Regions from separate parts of the Marinobacterium sp. xm-a-127 genome, predicted to be linked through region 2. Evidence: predicted binding sites of a transcription regulator. Region 2 holds the regulator's gene; the other holds the start of a gene.

Region 1 (10,207 bases), on a different contig from region 2:
CCTTCAACGGCGTCACCCTTAATTCGTTTCAAGCGGGCTGCATCCTGAAGGTGAACAAAAGCAAAATTGGCATCTAACTCAGCACCGACTGAGAAAATACCGGACACAGTAAAGCGTTTTAAACGCGGAATAACACCGGCCACACTCACTGACGCTTCAGGCAAAACCAGATTGACCTTATCACCGACCGATACGCCTAAAAACTTAGCAAGAAGCTCCCCCAAAACAATCTGATATTTCCCAGCTTCAAGTGAGTTCAGGTCACCAAGAGTCATCTGACCGGCGGCTATCGAAACACTCTCTTCCAGTTTTGGATCAATACCCGATACCAATACAGGCTGGACACGACCGGAGGCGGTCAGCATCCCTTGTGCCTGAACAAAGGGTGCCACCCCCTCGACGTCAGACGCAGTCAAAAGCGTTTCACGTAGTGGTTGCCATTTATCTAACGGAGCGTTGTAACCATTGATAGTAGCCTGTGGAACCATACCAAGTATCCGCTCTTTCAACTCACGATCAAAGCCGTTCATGACACTCAGTACTAGAATCAATGCGGCCACACCGAGCATCAGTCCGAGCGTAGAAACTAAACTGATAAAGGATATGAAGTAGTTCGAGCGGTTTGCTCGGGTGTAGCGCCAGCCAACAAAAAGAGAAAAGGGATTGAACATCGACTGGCGATTTCCTGGATAATGAATTGAAGCATAAGTTAACAATTCTGACCGCTTGAGTGAACCTAATTCAGGGAGTATTTCGCGATTAACATTTAAAATCGCCCTTGAAACCTCTATTCTCAGCACAGCTTATCTTTGGGGTTCTGAAAAACATGCTCGACAGTAAAAAACTTCACCACATTGGAATAGCCGTTGGCCTGATTGGCTTGGGCTGTTGGTACCTAGTCGCTGAGCGACTATCACTATTCAGTCTGATTACAGAACAGTTCCCAGAATCTCATAAAGGCGCAGGCTTAATGGTCGCTATCATGGTGGTAATGACACCTGGTTTCTTCATATGGAAACACTACAACCGCTGGTTAGAAAAGGTACTAGCCATCAAGGGGAGGTACTATGAAGATAGCTACTATCAGAATGACTCAGAAACCAAGCAGAAGTAATTAACCTAGCGAATTAGCTGCTCGCTATGCTTTCTTTGGTAAGACTAGACACTGATTCAGTAGTAAATTTTTTCATTAAATAAAAGGCTGAAACCGGCACATTCCAGACCCTATCCTAAAACAACGAATAGTTGCAAAGTGTAAACAGCGACCCAAAGGCTACTGAAAAAATCCTCAGAAGCGGACGTTAGCCCAGCTAACGAACGAAGCGAAACAAATGACTTCAAGTATCGGGATTGGCATTTAGCTGCTCGGAATTGAAGAACGTGCTTTAACCCCTGGAACCGCGTGAACAAGTGATCTCGATAAATTTGGGAACGACTGCGCAAATTCCGGACATTAGCTGCCATTTTTCTGAGAGCTGCAAGGCGCACATAGCAGCTCTTTCGCAACCGGAGAGATTTCCCTAAAGCGGACGGAAGGTGTGATCTACTGGAGTCGGCACATTGCGGGCATTAATGTCGTTATAGCGGGCACCGCGTTGGTAATCTTGTTATGAGGTCTCGGGAAAGTCTTTCTTCCAATTTTTATTTGCAGTTTTATTATCGTTCTTGCTAGCTTAGTGTGTGCGGCTAAGGTACTTGTAATCCCCCTAATTACCTTTAAAACTATTTATAGAGCCTTATTACCTTCAATATCCGCTTAATTCGGCTTCTAAGAAATTGGTTTAGCGAAAAACGGGGTCTAACCCCTATGAATTAAAGCCCCGCAGACTCCAATCGACGGTAGAGCGTCCGAAGACTAATGCCGGCGATGTCAGCAGCTTTCTGCTTATTGCCCTGCACCTGGTGCATCAAGCCCTCCCAGTACTGACGCTCCTGCTCTTTCAAGCTCAGTGATCCAGTAGCAGGCGGTGGTACAGGCCTGGCCGAGATCGGTTCAGCGTTGGCAGTCGGTTCGATGCTTTTAACGACACGCTCACGACGGAAGTCATTGGATGAGACAGTGCGCGCAGCGCTCTCATCCTTGCCATCAAACATGACGTAACTCAGCATGTTTGCATCAATTTCTGCATCATCAAACCAGCTAGTTGCGCGCTTCAGGATGTTGCGCAGTTCACGGAAACCTCCAGTAAATTTGTGCGCTTTGAGAAGCTCGATCGCATCACTGCTCAGCATACGACCAGCAGCACCGAGTTCTGAGAGCAGATGGCTAACTAGTGTAGCCATCTCAGAGCGACGGTCATTAAGACTTGGAATGTGAATAATCTGCTCGTTAAGGAGGTGGTACAGATCCATGCGAAACTGCCCACTCTCGATCTTGGCACGCAAGTTGTGTGTTGGTGCGGTAACAATACGCGTGTCAAAAAATTCAGGCTGCGCCCCCCCGACAGGGTAATAAGTCGACTCTTCCAGCGCGCGTACCAACACAGCTTGAGACTGCTGGGAAAGATCGTCCACGCCGATCAAACAAAGGGTACCACCGTCAGATTTTGCCAGAGCACCCAAACGAACAATGTCGCCAGAGCGATCGGCAACACCGCAGAGCTCTGCAGCAAACTGTTCTTCAGTGAGTCCAGTACAGCGGATGACTTCAAAGGCTTGATCTTTGCGAGCGCTGCCGCGGTGTAGGGTAAAGGCTGCTACGGCTTGTCCTGATCCGAGATCGCCCAACAAGAGGACTCGGTCAGGTGTCTGAGCAACTTTAGAAAGAACTGCTACGTAATCGAGTGATGACTGAGTTGACATGAAAACCCCCAATATTTCATGTTAAGCCGCCCTATTTCAGGGACATATGACAAACTTAGCACAGTTTATGCCAAAAGCGAGGATCTCGCGTACTTTTGTGCCAACGTCGCTAACCACATACAGCAAAAGTCACGAATGCCTACTCAAGCATGGACAAAAACGACTCAACCTCTGAAAGAACTCGCTTATGCTGTGCCCTAACATCCGAAACCATGTCAGCAGTGGCAGATCCGTTTTTGAAGGCCAAGCTCAGTTCATTCAGCCGGTTTGAGTAGCGCGCCATACCAAGAAAGCCGGCGGCACCCTTCAACGTGTGTGCGAGCTTGCCAGACTCTTCATCACTCACGCCATCAAACAAATCATTAGCAACAGGGTACTTCTCGATAAAGAGTTGTAAGTTAGAGATTAGTGATTCGGACGTCGGCCAGTAATCTCGCGCCTCTTCGAAATCGAATTCAGCGAATTCGAACACCTTAGATTCAGGAGAAGAGAGGTTTGAATCATCTTCAAAGCCCAAATCTGCCTGCACCGGTGCAAAATCTTTGTCCACCATCACAGTTTCAATAGCCCTCAGAAGCTCATCGATTTTGTAGGGCTTACCCACAAAGCCTTGCATACCAACGCTGGTGGCCCGCTCTTTCTGCGAGGCAGTTACTCCAGCAGATACGGGGATAATGGGGATGTTTTTCCAACCCGGCTCTGCTTTGATGCGCTCAGTCGCCTCAAAGCCATCGAGCACAGGCATTTCGATATCCATCAATATAAGGTCGTAATCGCTGCGAGTCAGCGCGTCAATTGCTTGCTTACCATCGCCAACTAAAGTGACCTCTGCACCGCGCTGACGCAAATGTTCGCTAATCACTTGCTGATTGATCTCGTTATCCTCAGCCACAAGGATGCGTAGATCTCTCAGCAAAATAAGTGAACTGACCTCAGCAGCCAGATTGGCATGACATTCTGCTACAAGTGGGCCAGCCTGTCTCGTATCGCCCAAAATACAGGCGAACTGTTTTAGACTGAACGGGGCTACAACAACACCCGTTACTAGACTGAATAAGCGGGGATTCAAGCCTTCGAGCTTGGAAATCGCAACCAGACGCAGCCTATTCCCAAACTGCCTTTGTAGATCGTTGATAAACTGCTCCAACTGGTCCAATCCGAGAACATGTCCAAAGAGAACCACATCAAATGCTTGCTTTGCCAGGGCACCCGTCGCTTCATCAAGGTCAACTACAACCTGCACGTCTGCAACCCAAGGTTTGAGCACCGCTTTTATGTGATCTGCGGCGAGCCCACGTCGCTCAACCAATAACACCGTCACACGCTTGATCGACTTTAGATAAGCTTTATCCACGATCGGTTCGGCATAGCTGACTTTAACTGGGATGCTGATACTGAATTTAGATCCTACTCCCAATTCAGATTGCAGCCTTACCTCCCCGTCCATCAACTTACAGAGTCTCTTTACAAGTGCCAAACCAAGCCCAGCCCCCTCAGTTGTATTACCAGCACCGCCGCGTTCAAACTGCTCGAAAATAGATTCGTGACGCGAGGGTTTTATACCTACACCCGTATCACTTACCTCGATAACCAGGTCTCCTTGAGAGGCTGAGCTCTTTTTGAAGCCGGCAGAGAGCATTACCAAGCCCTCGTCGGTAAACTTTACCGCATTGCGCAGCAGGTTATTGACGATCTGGCCTAAAAGCTGGGCATCTATCTCGATTTTTCGCGGAAGCATGGGAGAAAAGTCGACCATAAATCGCAGTCCGCTGTTCTCAGCAACCGGTTGATGCAGCGCCACAAAGTTGTCCAGCAAGTTTTCAACTAGCTCGGGTTCCGGCTCTACATGCAACTGCCCACTCTCTAAACGACGCAAGTCCAGCAGGTTGCGCACTAATGACTCCAGCGTGTCGGCCGCACCCGATATCTTCGAGAGGTACTCTTGTTGTGTTTTGGTGAGCCGTGTAGCCAACATCAGATCCGTTAGCCCTAGAATTGCGTTGAGCGGTGTTCGAATCTCGTGGCTAACGGTTACAAGGTTATCTGCTCGATCGTGGGCCAGCTTTTCAAGTTCGGCTGCCCGTTGCCTCAGTTCCTCAATGTCGGAGTACTGAACGTAACAAAATCGTGTGTCAACCCGAACAGTCAACACACGGTTGATACGTGTACATCTGTACTCACCGTCGACACGACGAATACGACACTCCAACTCGTCCGTTAACACTCCGTCTTCCTGAAGCTCAGAGTTGAAAAACTCTTCATTCCGGACAGTAAAAGCCTCTATGTCATTCGGGTGAATACGATCAACCAAATCCGCAAAGGTCAGTTGCGACTCTGCCGGCTCGCCGAGGAAACGATGAACCTGATCTCCGAGAACCTCCGCTGAATCATTTGGATTCTTGATGATATCGACCGCGAAATTAAGGGAGTCCGCTACCCGGTCAAGAAGTTCAACTTGAGACGACAAAAGTGCAGTTTTCTCAATATATTTCCTCGAGTATCCAACAGAAACCCCGCCTACTAGCGACGAAATGATCGCGGGCAACAGTATTGTTTTTGTGCCGATATCGACACCTACCAGCAGGGTGAGTGCTACAGACAGAGCAATAGAGGCAGCGACGATTAACAGTACAAAGAGATAGGGATGTTTGTATAAGTAGCTTGTAATCTGTGATCTTGGCGGAGACTTAGCGGCACTCAAAGGCTCATCCCTCTATAAGCGCTTTCACAGACTCAAGCAGCTCAGATGCACGGCAAGGCTTCTGCAGGAAGAGATTGATCTCGTTCTCAGCAAGCTCAGCACGAATCTCGTCATTGTCATGCGCTGACAAGACAATGATAGGGATATCTGAGCTGCCCCGCGCCACTCGAACTAAGGACGAAAGAGCAAGTCCATCTAACTCATCCATAACAATGTCCGTAATGAGCAGATCTGGCCGGAAGCGGATGATCATCTCAAACGCTTGGTGAGCGCTAGGCGTCGTAATCACTTGATAGTTTGGAGAGAGTGTACTCTTGATATAGTTTAGGATGAGTTCATCGTCATCAACAGCGAGTATCTTTATAGCTTGGGTCATGTGGGCTCAATCCTTCATTGATAGGGCCATAGTGTGACCCAACCCCATGAAAAATATCAACGTGTAATTACCACAACGCGCTTTTTAAAAATCTGTACTAATCTGGAGGTAGTGCGTCTGGGGGCTACATGATTTCACCGATTGCTATCGTCAAATTGATCCGACAACACCTTAGGGTTGAATCGTCTGAAATCCTTCGATCTCTGTTGGATAAGTGTCCCCGTTCACTTGATGATCAGAATTGGCGCTGGGAGCTAAATGGCTTTGTGAGCGCGTTAGTCGCCACCGGTCATCTACGCGCGGAATCGCAGCACGAGATAGAGCGACAACTCTTCCCAGAGAGTAACGAGCAGCGCAGAAAACTGGCACGCTCGAAGTCCTTCTCGATTGATGTATTCACCCTCTCCCCGAGCAAAGAGGCACGCAAATTTCAGTATGATGTGCCCGCGCTAAACCCCTTCGATGCCTACGCTAAACTCGCCATGCGAGTAAGCTATAACCGACTGGAGTATGTAGAGGTAGTTCAGGTTTTCAGGGGGACAAAGGATGAGCGAGAGAGCGTTCAAGAACCACTAAAGTATTTTGACCGAAGTGAAATTGTACAGCCGCGAGGTTAGAACTTTTTAACAATTGCGAGCCCAAAAGCTGAGCGCTCGTTCTGATCAACGTTCGCTCGACTGAGATGAGCATAGACCGAAGTATCCTCACTGATATTAACCCGCCCGAATAAGCCTGCAGAGATTGCTGAACGGTCACGCGATAGATTTCCACCACTTACACTGCCCGCGTCCAGATGCACGCCTAAGTCAACTTGCTGGTCGAAGAGGGTAACCGGTTTGGAGAGCTCAACTTGCGAAACAACCCGCGTAGAGCCGCCGCTCGACGCTAGATTTGTCTCCCCGCCCAGATATGAGGCGGTCACCCCACGTACAGAATCAGCGCCCCCTAAATAGAGACGCTGACTCAGAGGCACTGAAGCCATATCACCGCTAATCGCCGAAGCCCCTACTCGCGCCTTCAGTGCTAGGCCAGTATCAGCAAGCGGGATAGATCCGGTGTCGTAGTCGATATCCGTACGCCCGTATCCGGAACCGCGATCCAAATTCTGGGCGAGCCCGATAGACAGTGTTAGTCCGTCACCCTCAGTCCAACCGGGCCGCGCTTCAAAAAGTGCTTTTGCGCTGAGCAGCATCTGGTCGGCCAGAGATTGCCCTGCCGATGCTGCTTGCGATTTAACCTCTGTCTGATGGACCTCGCCACTAACTTTTATCTCAGTCAGATGTAGGCCATCTCCACCTGAAAAATCACGCCATCGCGAACTGAGCTCTGTCGCTCGTGAATCGAAAAAGCGGAACTCTTGTGGGCGGGTACTAAACTCCAAATCAAGCTGGTTGTTCAGGTTGTAATAGACAGGGACGGCCAGATCAATCTCATACTGCCCGTCGATATTACTGCCAACTCGGTAGTCGAGGTAGCGTAAGCCTTGGTAATCGAAAAAATGGCGCCCGTCGAGCGCCCCAAAAAGCTTACCGCCTGTTGTTAAACTTGCCCCAACGCTGAGGTCGCTCTCCCCCGCCTCACCGACGACTTCCGCATCGTAGACACCCGGAATGCGCGCGTAATAATCAAATGATCCGTCACGCACAAAACCGAGATAGTCAAGGCGATCTATCGCCTTAACATGCTCGGCTTTACTGAGGGGTTTACCGTTAAGGTCAGCAAGAAAATCAGGACTCAACGCAATCTCGGCATCCAGCACTTGATGGATGCCGACCGATTCAATGCGCATCTTCTGTCCGGTATCGATCCGTATTCCGTCTGGTAACTCAACCGTCTGCGCTTGCGGGTAACCCAAACGATCGAGGCAACTAAGAATCTCGTCAAGCGTTCCACCGTCGGCCGTCTCTAATATCGGGCAACTGATTTCATCTGATTCAAGCCGCATCCAGTCGATTAAGCGCTGGGTATCGTCAGCTGTGCGAAGATCGAACACCCGAGTTATCGGCGCAGGTTTAAGTGGCGGTAGTTTGGGCTTTAAATCAACCTCAGGCGGTGTATATGGAACGTTCAATACCTCAAACGGATCGATGCCGTTAGTCGCGGCTAACATTTCGCCGGGCACCTCGGATTGAATAAGGCTGATACCGCTTGGTGGAGTATGGGTTGTTATCGAGAGCTCGTTCTGCGTTTCTGCAGGTGCTGCAAGCCTAGCCTCGGGCAGAATCGTCGTGGAGGCGTCGATAAGCTCTAGATTTTCACTTGCAGACTCTCCCCTCCCCTCTTGTGCCTGAAAGGCTTCAACAGGTAGGTCAACAGCCTGTTTCACTGCGCTTACAGCAGTCACCGTCAACTGTGCTTTGTGCACCTGAGTATTCAGTTCGATAGGCTCTGCTGGAGCGGCTTCGCTCTGAACTTTTGGCGCCTCATCAAGAATTCGAGCGACCAGCGCGTCGATATCTTCGAGTTCGTCAAGTTGCTTGGTTGGCGCGCCAGCAGGTGCCGATTCAACCACTTGCAGATCCTCAGCTGTGTCAGCTTCAGGCTGTGGCATCTTCGCGATTACAGACTGTTTTTCTGACTTAAGCTGTGGGGCAAGATCAACAGCATCTTCTGTCACGGACTCAGCAATAACAGATTGAGCGGAAACAACCGGCTTCTGCACCGGCAAATCGGCACTAACCACGATCTCTAGCGGCTCCGATTCAAAAGCCGGCGCCGATTCAGCCAGCAGTTGATCAAGCGTCAAAATTCTGGGGGCACCCGGCGATAGCGTATCGATGGGTAGCAACGTCAGCGTCTCAGAGACTGGGCTCTCATTGCCCATTGTGTCTACTTGATAGGCTGCAACTTCAACCACTTCGGTGCCATCAAACAGCCCCGGACGCGCGACATACTGCTCTACTTCAGCACCCTGAGTAATCTCAAACCAATCGCTATGGTGCTGCTGCTCAACCAGAAGTCCATTAACACTGAGAATCGGTACTGAACCAGCCGGCAGTTCAAAACCGTTGGTGTATCGTTCAGAGAAGTTGTTTGCGATCTGTGCGATTTCAGGCGCTTCCGGAGCTGTGGTGTCTAGCGAGGCTAACTCTAATCGAGACGGCTCTGCAGATCGGTTACCGGCGGCGTCAACTGCAAAGGCCTGGAGTTCGAGCACTTCAGAGCCATTAAAGGCTCCCTCCAGGGCAAGATATTTATCAAAGTCACCGACGCGCTCAATCGAGAACATATCAGAGAGTTGCTCAACGCTCAGCGTTTCGCCATTCACACTCAGACGCACCTCTGAGTTCGCCTCTACGGCAAAGCCCTGCTCCAGTGCCCACACAGCACTTGGCACTGCTGAAAACAGCAGTGCTAGCAGAAGGTTGAGGCGAGCAGAGAGGCGCTTCATATCAGACCCTAGCGGTAGATGAAGTCCAGCGAGCTGGCACGATCAATCTGCGCCTGCTGCAGCTCTGCTTGGAATTTATTGAGATCGAGCTGGGCGCTTAGCAGCTCATCATAGGCCGATAGCAACTCAAACAGGGAGACACGCCCCGCTTTGAAAAGACGCTCTTTTGAGGCGAGTTTCATGCCGACGGTATCAATCGCGAGTTGCTGATTCGGGATGACCTCGTCACGCAACGCCATAATACGCTGCTCTAGGCTTACAAGGTTGCGGATACGACGTGCGTTACTCACCTCACGTTCAAAGCGCAACGCCTCCACTTCCGCTTCCAACGCCACAGCACGTGCGGCTTCTACCCGCCCCATGTTGCCGTATGAGACATTCATCTCAATACCGAGGCTGGAATTGTCCTTGGCAGTATCATCAACAGGTACTGACCCAACGAGATCCACGTCGGGTCGTAGCGACAGTTTATTGGCTTCCAGCTCAGCTACTTTGCTCTCTAAACGAGCGTCCAGCGCGGCGATAGAGCTGTTTACAAACTCTTGCGTCAACGGGTCTGCCAGCCCGTCTTCCATGGGCAGTACATCCAGCGTTAGCAGCTGCAGATTCTCGGTGCAGGCCAGCAGATCCAGTTCAGTTTTTACCAACTGCTGCTGCAGACGATTCTCATTGATTCGGTTTTTGTTCTGCCAAACCTTGGAGAACACCGCATTCTTATCGCTCTCAGATGAGAGTGCCACGTTGGAGCGACGCTCTACCCTATCTAACACCTCTTGCTGCATACCGACGATGGTTTGTAGCGTAGATATATCGTTCGAGAGTCGGTTGAAACTGGACTTGCGTTGCAGCAGCTCTGCAAGTTTCTGCAGACCCGTCTCATAGCTATTTAGCTGCTCAACCTGCAACTTACGCTCGGCAAAAGCCTCGTTCGCTTCAA
Region 2 (10,207 bases):
AACCGACTTCAATTCGGTGGTCGATGTTGCGAGTCATCCAGTCAGCAGAAGTTAAAAACATCTTTCGTTTACCACCAGCATAAAACAGTGACACACGAGCATGCTCAAGATAGCGATCGACAATACTGATGATTTTGATATTGTCACTCACGCCTGGTATACCGGCTAAAATGTTACACATTCCGCGAACAATTAGACGTATTTTGACTCCCGCCTGGCTCGCTTCATAAAGTTTATTAGAGAGTCCTTCGTCGACTAGATTATTCACTTTCAAAAAGATCTCGGCACGGTTGCCATTGCGTGCCGCTTCAATCTCATCATCAATCAGTTGATTGATTGGGTCACGGCTGTAGTTTGGACTAACCTGAAGATATTTGAACTTGAAATTTTTGTAAGGATTGATAATAAAATCAAAGACTTTTTCGAGCTCTTCTGTAATCTCAGGTCGTTTAGTAAACAGACCAAAATCGGTATAAATTCGGGCAGTTTTCTCGTTCAAATTACCGGTACTAATGTAACCATAAGCAACCTCTTCACCCGCCTCTTCACGTATGACGTGGATGATTTTTGCGTGGCACTTGAGTGAGGCAACACCAAACTCAACGACAACGCCAGCTTCGGTAAGTTCTCGTGCCCATTCAATATTCGCCTCTTCATCGAATCGTGCACTGAGCTCGACAATGACAATCACTTTTTTACCGTTCTTAACAGCCTCGATCAGTGATTTGAGAATCTGACTATTGTTCGCTACTCGATAAACCGTTACCTGTATCTGCTTAACGGCGGGATCGAAGGATGCCGCACGAACAAAATCAGTCAAATAACGAAATTTATAGTAGGGATAATGGAGCAGTATGTCCTCTTTGGTAATCGCTTCAAACACATTTGAAGCATTATCAAATTGAGCACTGTTAAGAGCTGAGAGCTTGTCGTTCTCTAAATAGCGCGGCCCAACGTTAGGGAAATTAATAAAGTCTTTAAAATTTCGATAACGTCCGCTCGCAGTGGTTTCCGCATCGGGTTGTAGCCCCAAATTCTCACACATGAAGTCAAACATGTAATCAGGCATCATTTCGTCATAGACCAGTCGCACAGGCCTATTCGTATCACGCTGTTTGATGCCTTGAGACATTTTCTCTAGTAGGGATAACTCAACATCTCGCTCTAAGTCATAATCCGCATCACGGGTTACTTTGACGGCAAACATCTCTGCTGAGTCAAAATCGATAAAACCGTCAAAAATATCGTCGACGCAGTAACGAATGGCGTTATCGAGCACGATAATTGGCTTTCGCCGCTGACCTTTGATTCGAGGCAGTTGGATAAATCGGTTGGTTTTATCAGAGGGAATTTCAAGAAGTGCATACTGAACTGAAGTCCCTTTTCTTAGGGCACACATCAGGTAAGCATCTTCGTCATTCATGACGTTAGCAAGCTTGGTGTTCTCATTCACTAAGATAGGTGTGATGTGGTGCAGGACCTCATCTCGGAAGTATTTCCGTAACCAACCACCCTCTTTCTCGTTCAACTGATCGTTATTGATCAGAAAGATATTGCGACGAGCGAGCCCCTTGATGACATCAATGTGGATGTCATTAAAACGATCTGCGAGAGTTTGTACCTTCTCATTCACGAGATGTAACAGGTTTTCAGCCGACATCCCTTTGGGTTCGACCTTGCCTAGTTGCTCAAGACGTAGGCGACGGTGCAAGTCTGCAACCCGAACTCTGAAAAACTCATCTAAATTGCTGGAGTAAATACCCAAAAAACGGACACGCTCAATGATGGGTACGTTTATATCCGCAGCTTCCTGCAGTACGCGTTCATTGAACGATAACCAACTTAACTCTTTTTCAATTAACTGCATTGCGTGTCCATTGGGCTTACCTCAACAGCCTAAAAAGCTGATTTCTTTGATAATCATAAGTTTTATCGCAAGGTAAGCCTACCCTTTAGAGATATATTTTCCTTTAACCAAATCGACACGAAACTGTCACAAATCTCTAACATTCTTTTGAAATACTAAAGGTAATTAGACCTATTTGACCTGAAAAGAGGGTTTGTAATGCGCGACAGTGGCGAGATCTATTCGCAACACACATCAAATAAGTTCAACGAAGAGCTTGAGAGGCTTCGTTCCGAATTTTTAGAGATGGGCAGAACCGTTAAGCAGCAAGTCACTGACTCTTTGCATGCACTGCTCAATCAAGATATCTCACTGGCTGAATCAACTCGTGAGCTGGATCGAGAGACCAATCGCTTCGAAAATCAGATTGATAAAGCCTGTGAACAGATCATTGCGCTTCGCCAGCCAGCAGCCGTTGATTTAAGGCTGGTTCTGTCAATCAACCGTGCCATTGTTGATCTGGAGCGTATCGGAGATGAAGCCTCTCGCGTTGCCAAACAGGCCATCGATCTGTCAAATAATGAATCGAGTAGCAAAAGTCTTCATGAGGTCAGCCACATTGGTGAGATGGTCACAGACATGCTCAACTCAGTATTAATCGCTTTTGAAAATCGTGACATCGAATTAGCGTACAAAGTGGTCAAGAGTGATAAACATGTTGATCGTGAATACCAGTCGACCATGCGAGCTTTAATCACTTTCATGATGGAAGACTCACGCTCTATCAGTGGTGTGCTAAATATAATCTGGATCCTTCGTGCACTAGAACGAATCGGTGACCATGCCTGCAATTTGGCTGAGCAAGTCATCTACCAAGTCAGCGGTACCGATGTTCGTCACATGAAGACTAAAGAGATCAAAAAGATCGTTCGAGAGTAAGCTTGCGACTCTGCTTCTAACAAAGCCACCTTCAGGTGGCTTTGTTGTTTTAAGCACTCCCTCACTTCATACTACCACCTTAATTTAAAGATACTTGAGTCACTTGTGATCACTGCAGATAAACTCCATGCCGCATGGCAATTGATGCGAGCAGACAAACCGATTGGCACCTATCTCTTGTTATGGCCAACTCTCTGGGCTTTATGGATCGCCGCAGGTGGCTTACCCAGTTGGGATCTACTGTTTATCTTTACCTTTGGGGTATGGGTGACTCGTTCAGCCGGCTGCGTCATTAACGACTTTGCAGACCGCAAAGTGGATGGCCATGTAAAACGCACCTCCGAAAGGCCGCTACCAACGGGCCGCATTACTAGCAAAGAAGCCATTGGCTTGTTCGTCGGATTAATGCTGATCGCGTTTATCTTAGTGCTATTCACGAACAAAGCCGCGATCTTGCTATCGCCCATCGCTCTGTTATTAGCCTTCAGCTACCCCTTTATGAAGCGCTACACCCACTTCCCCCAAGTCGTTTTGGGTATGGCGTTTGGTTGGGGAATTCCGATGGCCTTTGCTGCAACCTTAGGCGAAGTGCCATTAGTCGGCTGGTTAGTCTTCCTTGCTAAAATTTTATGGACGGTCGCTTATGACACCATGTACGCCATGGTCGATCGGGATGATGATTTAAAGATAGGCATCAAATCGACAGCTGTATTTTTTGGCCAATACGATCGCATGGCTATAGCCGGCCTACAGATTGCTGCTCTTGCTGTACTGGTTTGGATTGGAATACTGGAATCCCTTGGAATCTATTTCTATCTTGGACTGATAGGTGCTGTAGGGTTCTTTATCTACCAGCACTGGCTGATAAAAGATCGTGAACGCATGCCCTGTTTCAAAGCATTTTTAAATAATCACTATGCTGAACTAGTTGTTTTGGTGGGATTAGCTGCTGATTACGCACTGTAAAACGTCATTGTCATCTTTTTGTAACGAAAGCATCATTTAATGAGGTCAATGAAACAGATGAGAGAGTTACCATGAGTCGTTCCAGACGCATACTGATCGTTGATGATGAATCCGCTATTCGTGAAATGATTGTAATGGCACTAGAGCTCGCCGGCTTTGAGACACTAGAGGCCTGTGATGCAAAAACAGCCCATGCCATGGTCATTGATGAAAAGCCTGACATGATGCTGCTCGATTGGATGATGCCTGGTACCAGCGGAATAGAGCTAGCCAAACGCCTTCGCAGCGACCCTACCACCAAAGACCTACCGATCATCATGCTGACGGCGAAAGCTGATGAAGACAATAAAATTCAGGGCCTTGAAGCGGGTATAGATGATTACATTACTAAGCCTTTTTCACCCAAAGAGCTGATCGCTCGCTTAAAAGCGGTTCTTAGAAGAAGCCTTCCCGAGAGTGATGAGGGCGCCATCTCAATCGGTGGGATTATTTTAGATCCAGTCTCACATCGGGTTTCGGATGCTTCCGGCCAGTCGCTCAATCTAGGTCCAACAGAGTTCAAACTGCTTCATCTGTTTATGACACATCAAGATAGAGCCTATTCCCGGGGCCAATTATTAGATATGGTTTGGGGCGGGAATGTCTATGTGGAGGAGCGAACAGTGGATGTGCACATTCGACGTCTTCGCAAAGCACTAGGGCCAGACCTTGGTAATTTAATCCAAACAGTTCGTGGTACAGGATACCGTTTTTCAACCAAACTCTAGGATAGATTTGTGACCGAATCGATAGCACGCCAACTACTTGGCCTTCTCAGCTTTACTCTTGCTGGTGCAGTTCTCGGTTTTTTTACAAGTCACAACCTAATACTGGGTGCATTATTTGGCTCTTTGCTTTGGTCGATATTGAGTTCGCTGCTGAACGCAAAGTTAGTCACTTGGCTAGACCAAAATCTCAGCTCGCCAGATCCTAAATTACCCTTTGAACAGGGGCGTATTGTTCGCTCGATAGCCAACTATCGGAATAAGACGGAAGCAGAATACGATGAGATCCATGCCGATATGGATCAGTTTCAAGCAGCCACCTCTGCCATGAAAGACGCCATCGTCATCATTGATAATCAAGACAATATTGAGTGGTGGAATAATGCCGCTGAAGAGATATTAGAGATAACCATTGAGCAGAAACATAAAAGGGTACAGGAGGTCTTTTCTGCACCTAATTTCTTAGAATTTTACTCTCAATCGTCTCATATCGCTTCATTCAAAGCAGACTCAGCAGACCAGAAAAGAGTGCTTGAGTACCGTGTAGAGTCCTTTGGTGAAGGTGACAAAGTGCTAATTGTTAGGGATATCTCTGAGAGCGAAAAAATTGGCCTTATGCGTCATACCTTCTTAGCCAATGCATCACACGAACTAAGAACTCCCATCACAGTAATTCACGGCTACCTAGAGACTCTGCAAGAGCAAGAACTTCCTAATCCGATACAAAAAGCGATCCACTCTATGCAGTCTCAGAGCAGTCGTATGGCTGCTCTGATTGCTGACCTTCTAACCCTTTCTCGCTTGGAAACCAGCTCAGAAAATAAGAGCCGAAAGCCCATTTTCATTAGAGAAATGCTAGAAAGGATCACAGAAGAAGCAAAAGAGGTGTCAGGGCCAAAACAGCATCAAATCTCACTCGAAATGGACCAAGGCTTTGAGATTCTTGGTAATGAGGGCGAGGTACGCAGCGCTCTATCCAACCTCGTGTTCAATGCGGTCCGATATACTCCGGCTAACGGAGTAATTGATATAAAACTGAAATCCGTCGACACCAGTGTACTGTTTTCGGTGACCGATACCGGTGTCGGTATACCAGCAGAGCACATTCCAAGAATCACTGAACGCTTCTACAGAGTGGATGAAGGGCGATCCCGCGACAGTGGTGGTACAGGACTTGGACTGGCCATAGTGAAACACGTGTTGGTTCGGCACAATGCTAAGTTGGGAGTTACTAGTAAACCGGGTGAAGGCAGCCGATTTAGTGTGACCTTCCCTGAAAGTCGAGTGGTTAAGATTTAGCAGCGCTTACTTTAAACGCCCCTGCTCACCATCAGCTTCATACTCTTCCACCCAAAAGATCGTCGCACCAATCACGGCCGCCGGCATCAAAATCAGATTCAATAGCGGCACCAACATACCAAGCTGAATCACCGAGCCTAGACTTAACGCAGACCAACGGCGCTCTTTCAATAACCCCTTCATTCGCTTGAAAGTCAGACCGTTATTATCCATCGGGTAGTCGATGTACTGAATCGCCATCATCCACGCACTGAAGATGAACCAAAGCACTGGGGTCGCTAGGTTGATGAGCGGTATAAAGCCTAGAATCAACAAGAGCAAAACCCTTGGAATAAAGTACGCCAACTTAGCTAACTCACGCGCGAGGGTGCCGGGAATCATCTGCAATAGGCTGAGTTCATTGCTGATCGCATCGCCTCGCAGACGCTGCTCAACCCGTTCTGAAAGGATACCGTTGAATGGCGCGGCTATAAAGTTCGCAACAACCGAGAAGCCGTAATAGACCATCAGCACCAAGACCAGTGCGAAGATAGGCCATAAGAAGTAGATCAGATAATCCAACCAACCCCAATCAGGTAACCAGAGCGCGATTAGAGCATCAACCCAAGCAGAGAAGTTGGTCACCAGAAGATAGATCGCCCCAACAAAGATGACTGTATTGATCAGCAAAGGTACCAATACAAAGGCGCGAAGACCGGGCTCCGACAGCATTTTGAAACCGCGGCCTAGATAGGCCAACCCTGAGAAAGGCGAGTTCGTGCGCATGGTGAATTACGCTAGGAAGTTTAGGTAGACTCGAATCACAACCGCCAGAATCATGCCGCTCAGACCGATGCGGTTGATACGAAACTCGGTTGGGTTAAGTTTGAGTAGCGGCTCCCAAAAGCGAATGATCGCTTTCCAATCGCCACTGCGAGTTCCATACATGGCCAGAGAGATGATGTAGATGCCCAAGCCACCCCAGAATAGGAAGGGCTCCATCGCTGCTAAATAGTAGTTCATTCAATTGTCCTTATTGTGTTGCGCAGTGCTGCTGCTTTTGACGCATCAGAAGACGGCAGCCATCGCCGCGACTGTTCAGATCGTAGCAGGCAAAACGAGCCCACTCTTTCTCATCTTCAGTCTTCTCTTCTTGGAACTCAGGCACCCCATCACAGAAGCTCTCTGCACGTTCGGCAACGCCCCAACAACCGCGTAGATACTGACCGGCATCGACCGTACACGAGATGCTTAAGCACTCAGCAATATGACCAATAGCATCATCAAAACAAGCTGCGTCCGTTTTTACCCTACCCTGCTCTTCACCCTTAGCAAAGAACTCGGCAGCAGCCTGTTGTCGCTCTGAATTGAACGCTTCGAGCCAATCATCACCGGCAAACTCTACCCAGAGGTAGAAGCCGATGCCTGACATTAAAATAAGAGCCCAGATGATCTTTTTAATCACGCAACGTCTCGCTTATTGGGTTTATAGAGGCCAACGATGGTTAACAGCAGACCCAACACACTCAGCAGCATGCCGCCGTTCACCAACAGTGGGTAGCGCACCATAAAAGGAATAAAAGGTTGTTCTGTCTGTGGATCACACTCTGAGAGAGTATAGTCGTAGAAACCACCGGTCGCCGTGCAGCTCTCGATCAAGTGCTGCTCGTACATGTAAGCCCCCATCAGTGCGAGGCTTGGAACAATCAGAAGAATAAGACCCAGTCTAAGCATCACTCTTCGTCGCTGATCCCTATGTTTGAGATGCCTTGGTTTTCACCAAGTTCACGCAGTGCTGCAATGGTTGCAGCATTCTGTTTAGCGCCGTTTAGCTGTTCCAGAACTTCGCTCTGAAACGCATCTTCATCCAGCATCATATCGTGTGAGTTGATCATGCGGATCAGCTCTTCATCTGACATCTGATCGTCCGCTTCAGCAAACTCAATGTAAGCCGATACGGTTTCGTAAGAGAGGTTCGATACCGCAACTGCGTCGCTCGCCTCTTTCTCTAGCTTACACATCAGCGTTGAGTAGAGCGCCAGCATGGCATCGCGGGCAGGAATGGCACCAAAGGTGTCGAACTCATCGAGATCCACCAGGTTATCGTCTACATGGCCGAGCTGAACGTCGTAGTTTAGCTTGCTACCGTTTTGGGCCAGTTCACCCCATACGCCATCAAGCACTGTGCGCATGCGATCTAAATCACCAAACTCCATCAACTTGGAGAACAGCGCGAAGTTATTGAACATACGCTCGGTCAGCGCAGCAGAGAAGGCAACCTGCTGCCAGTGCTCAAGGTTACGAATCTCAGTTTCTAGTTCATTGGGATCTAGCATCGATGCCTACCTTTGCCATTGATTAAAGACGTACTTCAATACCGCGCTCGCGCATATACGCTTTCGCTTCGGGTACTGTGTATTCGTTAAAGTGGAAAATAGAGGCGGCCAGCACTGCGTCGGCTTTGCCTTCAATACAGCCATCAACCAAATGATCTAGGTTACCAACGCCACCTGATGCGATGACAGGAATGGTCACCGCTTCAGACACTGCGCGAGTCACGCCTAAGTCATAACCACTTTTCACACCGTCTTGGTCCATGGAGGTCAGTAGAATCTCACCCGCACCAAGCTCTTCCATCTTTTGCGCCCATTCAACAGCATCTAGGCCGGTAGGCTTGCGACCACCGTGGGTAAAGATCTCCCAGCGGCCTTCTTCATCTGGAGCAGAGACTCGTTTCGCATCAATCGCCACAACAATACACTGGCTACCAAAACGATCCGCGGCCTCTTTGACAAACTCGGGGTTAAATACGGCCGCCGTATTAATAGAGACCTTATCAGCGCCAGCATTCAATAACGTACGAATATCATCACAGGTACGAACACCACCGCCAACGGTCAACGGGATAAACACTTGCGACGCCATACGCTCAACCGTATGCACCATCGTGTCACGGCCTTCATGGCTGGCTGTGATATCCAAAAAGGTGATCTCATCAGCGCCCTGTTCGTCGTATCGACGGGCGACCTCAACTGGATCACCGGCATCACGAATATCGAGGAACTTAACGCCTTTAACGACGCGTCCGTTCTCGACGTCCAGACAAGGGATAATGCGCTTCGCTAGTGCCATCTATAAATCCTTACTTAGCCGTCAGCTGATCGCTAAGAGCCTGTGCTTCAGCCACATCCAGTGTGCCTTCGTAAATAGCACGGCCAGTAATCGCACCCAAAATGCCTTGGTCAGCCACTTCCGCCAATGCACGGATATCGTCGATGTTTGTGACACCACCTGAAGCGACAACAGGAATACCGCCCTGTACCGCCAGATCAACGGTCGCCTCTACATTAACGCCCTGCATCATGCCGTCACGAGCGATATCGGTGTAGACAATTGAAGAGACGCCGTTGTCACGGAAACGCTTAGCCAGATCAACCGCCATGACGTCAGTCACTTCCGCCCAACCATCAATCGCAACGCGGCCATCTTGCGCATCAAGACCCACGATAATGTTGCCTGGGAAGGCTTTACACATCTCGGTAACAAACTCAGGCTCTTTAACCGCTTTAGTACCGATAATCACGTAAGAGACGCCGGCATCTAGGTAGGCTTCAATGGTCTCTGCAGAACGGATACCGCCACCAATCTGAATCGGCAGATCCGGGTAAGCTTTAGCGATCTCACGCACGATACCACCATTGACTGGCTCGCCTGCGAACGCGCCATTCAAATCGACAAGGTGCAAGCGTCGACATCCCGCATCGACCCACTTAGCCGCCATATCAACGGGGTTGTCAGAGAATACAGTTGAGTCATCCATACGGCCCTGACGCAGGCGCACACATTTACCGTCTTTAAGATCAATCGCAGGGATAATTAACATTGAAGCTTTTCCTATGGGTGAACGACTTATGCTTGGCCGTTCCAATTTACAAAATTCTTAAGAAGCTGAAGGCCCGCTTTCGAGCTCTTCTCTGGGTGGAACTGCGTAGCAAAGACATTGTCCTTAGCCAAAGCCACATCAAAGTCGACACCGTAGTTTGCGGTACCGGCAACCAGTGATTGCTCCGCCAACTTAACGTAGTAGCTGTGCACAAAGTAGAAACGTGTGTCGTTTTCGATGCCCTGCCAAAGTGGGTGATCAATGCTCTGCTGAACCTGATTCCAACCCATGTGCGGCACTTTGAGCTTGTCGCCATTGTCGTCTTTCAGATCTTTACCAAAGAAGTTCACACGGCCTTCAAACTCGCCTAAACACTCCACACCGCCATTCTCTTCAGAGAAGTTAGTCAGTGCTTGGTAACCCACACAGATACCTAGGAAGGGCTTTCCAGAGCTGATCGCTTCGCTCACCTCTTGATCCACACCAAGACGGCGCATCTCCGCAACACAATCGCGAATAGCGCCAACACCT

What was found. Region 2 encodes PhoB, which activates phosphate uptake and scavenging genes when phosphate is short. Its sites were predicted from a motif close to TGTCATANNNNTGTCANA; they were not measured.
Region 1: the regulator PhoB is predicted to act here: its motif matches at 2,848-2,865, upstream of XMA127_RS05465 (sigma-54 dependent transcriptional regulator).

The regions. Positions count from the first base shown of each region.
Region 1 is NZ_WBYH01000002.1:281,438-291,644, forward strand. Features, by position in the region: gene XMA127_RS05455 (lipoprotein-releasing ABC transporter permease subunit) at 1-671, opposite strand, end outside; gene XMA127_RS05460 (hypothetical protein) at 827-1,114, shown strand; gene XMA127_RS05465 (sigma-54 dependent transcriptional regulator) at 1,813-2,802, opposite strand; gene XMA127_RS05470 (response regulator) at 2,942-5,503, opposite strand; gene XMA127_RS05475 (response regulator) at 5,508-5,879, opposite strand; gene XMA127_RS05480 (hypothetical protein) at 6,008-6,496, shown strand; gene XMA127_RS05485 (BamA/TamA family outer membrane protein) at 6,493-9,270, opposite strand; gene XMA127_RS05490 (TolC family protein) at 9,279-10,207, opposite strand, start outside.
Region 2 is NZ_WBYH01000006.1:120,132-130,338, forward strand. Features, by position in the region: gene ppk1 (polyphosphate kinase 1) at 1-1,867, opposite strand, end outside; gene phoU (phosphate signaling complex protein PhoU) at 2,066-2,785, shown strand; gene ubiA (4-hydroxybenzoate octaprenyltransferase) at 2,891-3,751, shown strand; gene phoB (phosphate regulon transcriptional regulator PhoB) at 3,823-4,518, shown strand; gene phoR (phosphate regulon sensor histidine kinase PhoR) at 4,528-5,814, shown strand; gene cysZ (sulfate transporter CysZ) at 5,821-6,579, opposite strand; gene XMA127_RS10945 (hypothetical protein) at 6,586-6,816, opposite strand; gene XMA127_RS10950 (hypothetical protein) at 6,827-7,258, opposite strand; gene XMA127_RS10955 (hypothetical protein) at 7,255-7,527, opposite strand; gene XMA127_RS10960 (DUF416 family protein) at 7,527-8,129, opposite strand; gene hisF (imidazole glycerol phosphate synthase subunit HisF) at 8,152-8,925, opposite strand; gene hisA (1-(5-phosphoribosyl)-5-[(5-phosphoribosylamino)methylideneamino]imidazole-4-carboxamide isomerase) at 8,936-9,676, opposite strand; gene hisH (imidazole glycerol phosphate synthase subunit HisH) at 9,703-10,207, opposite strand, start outside.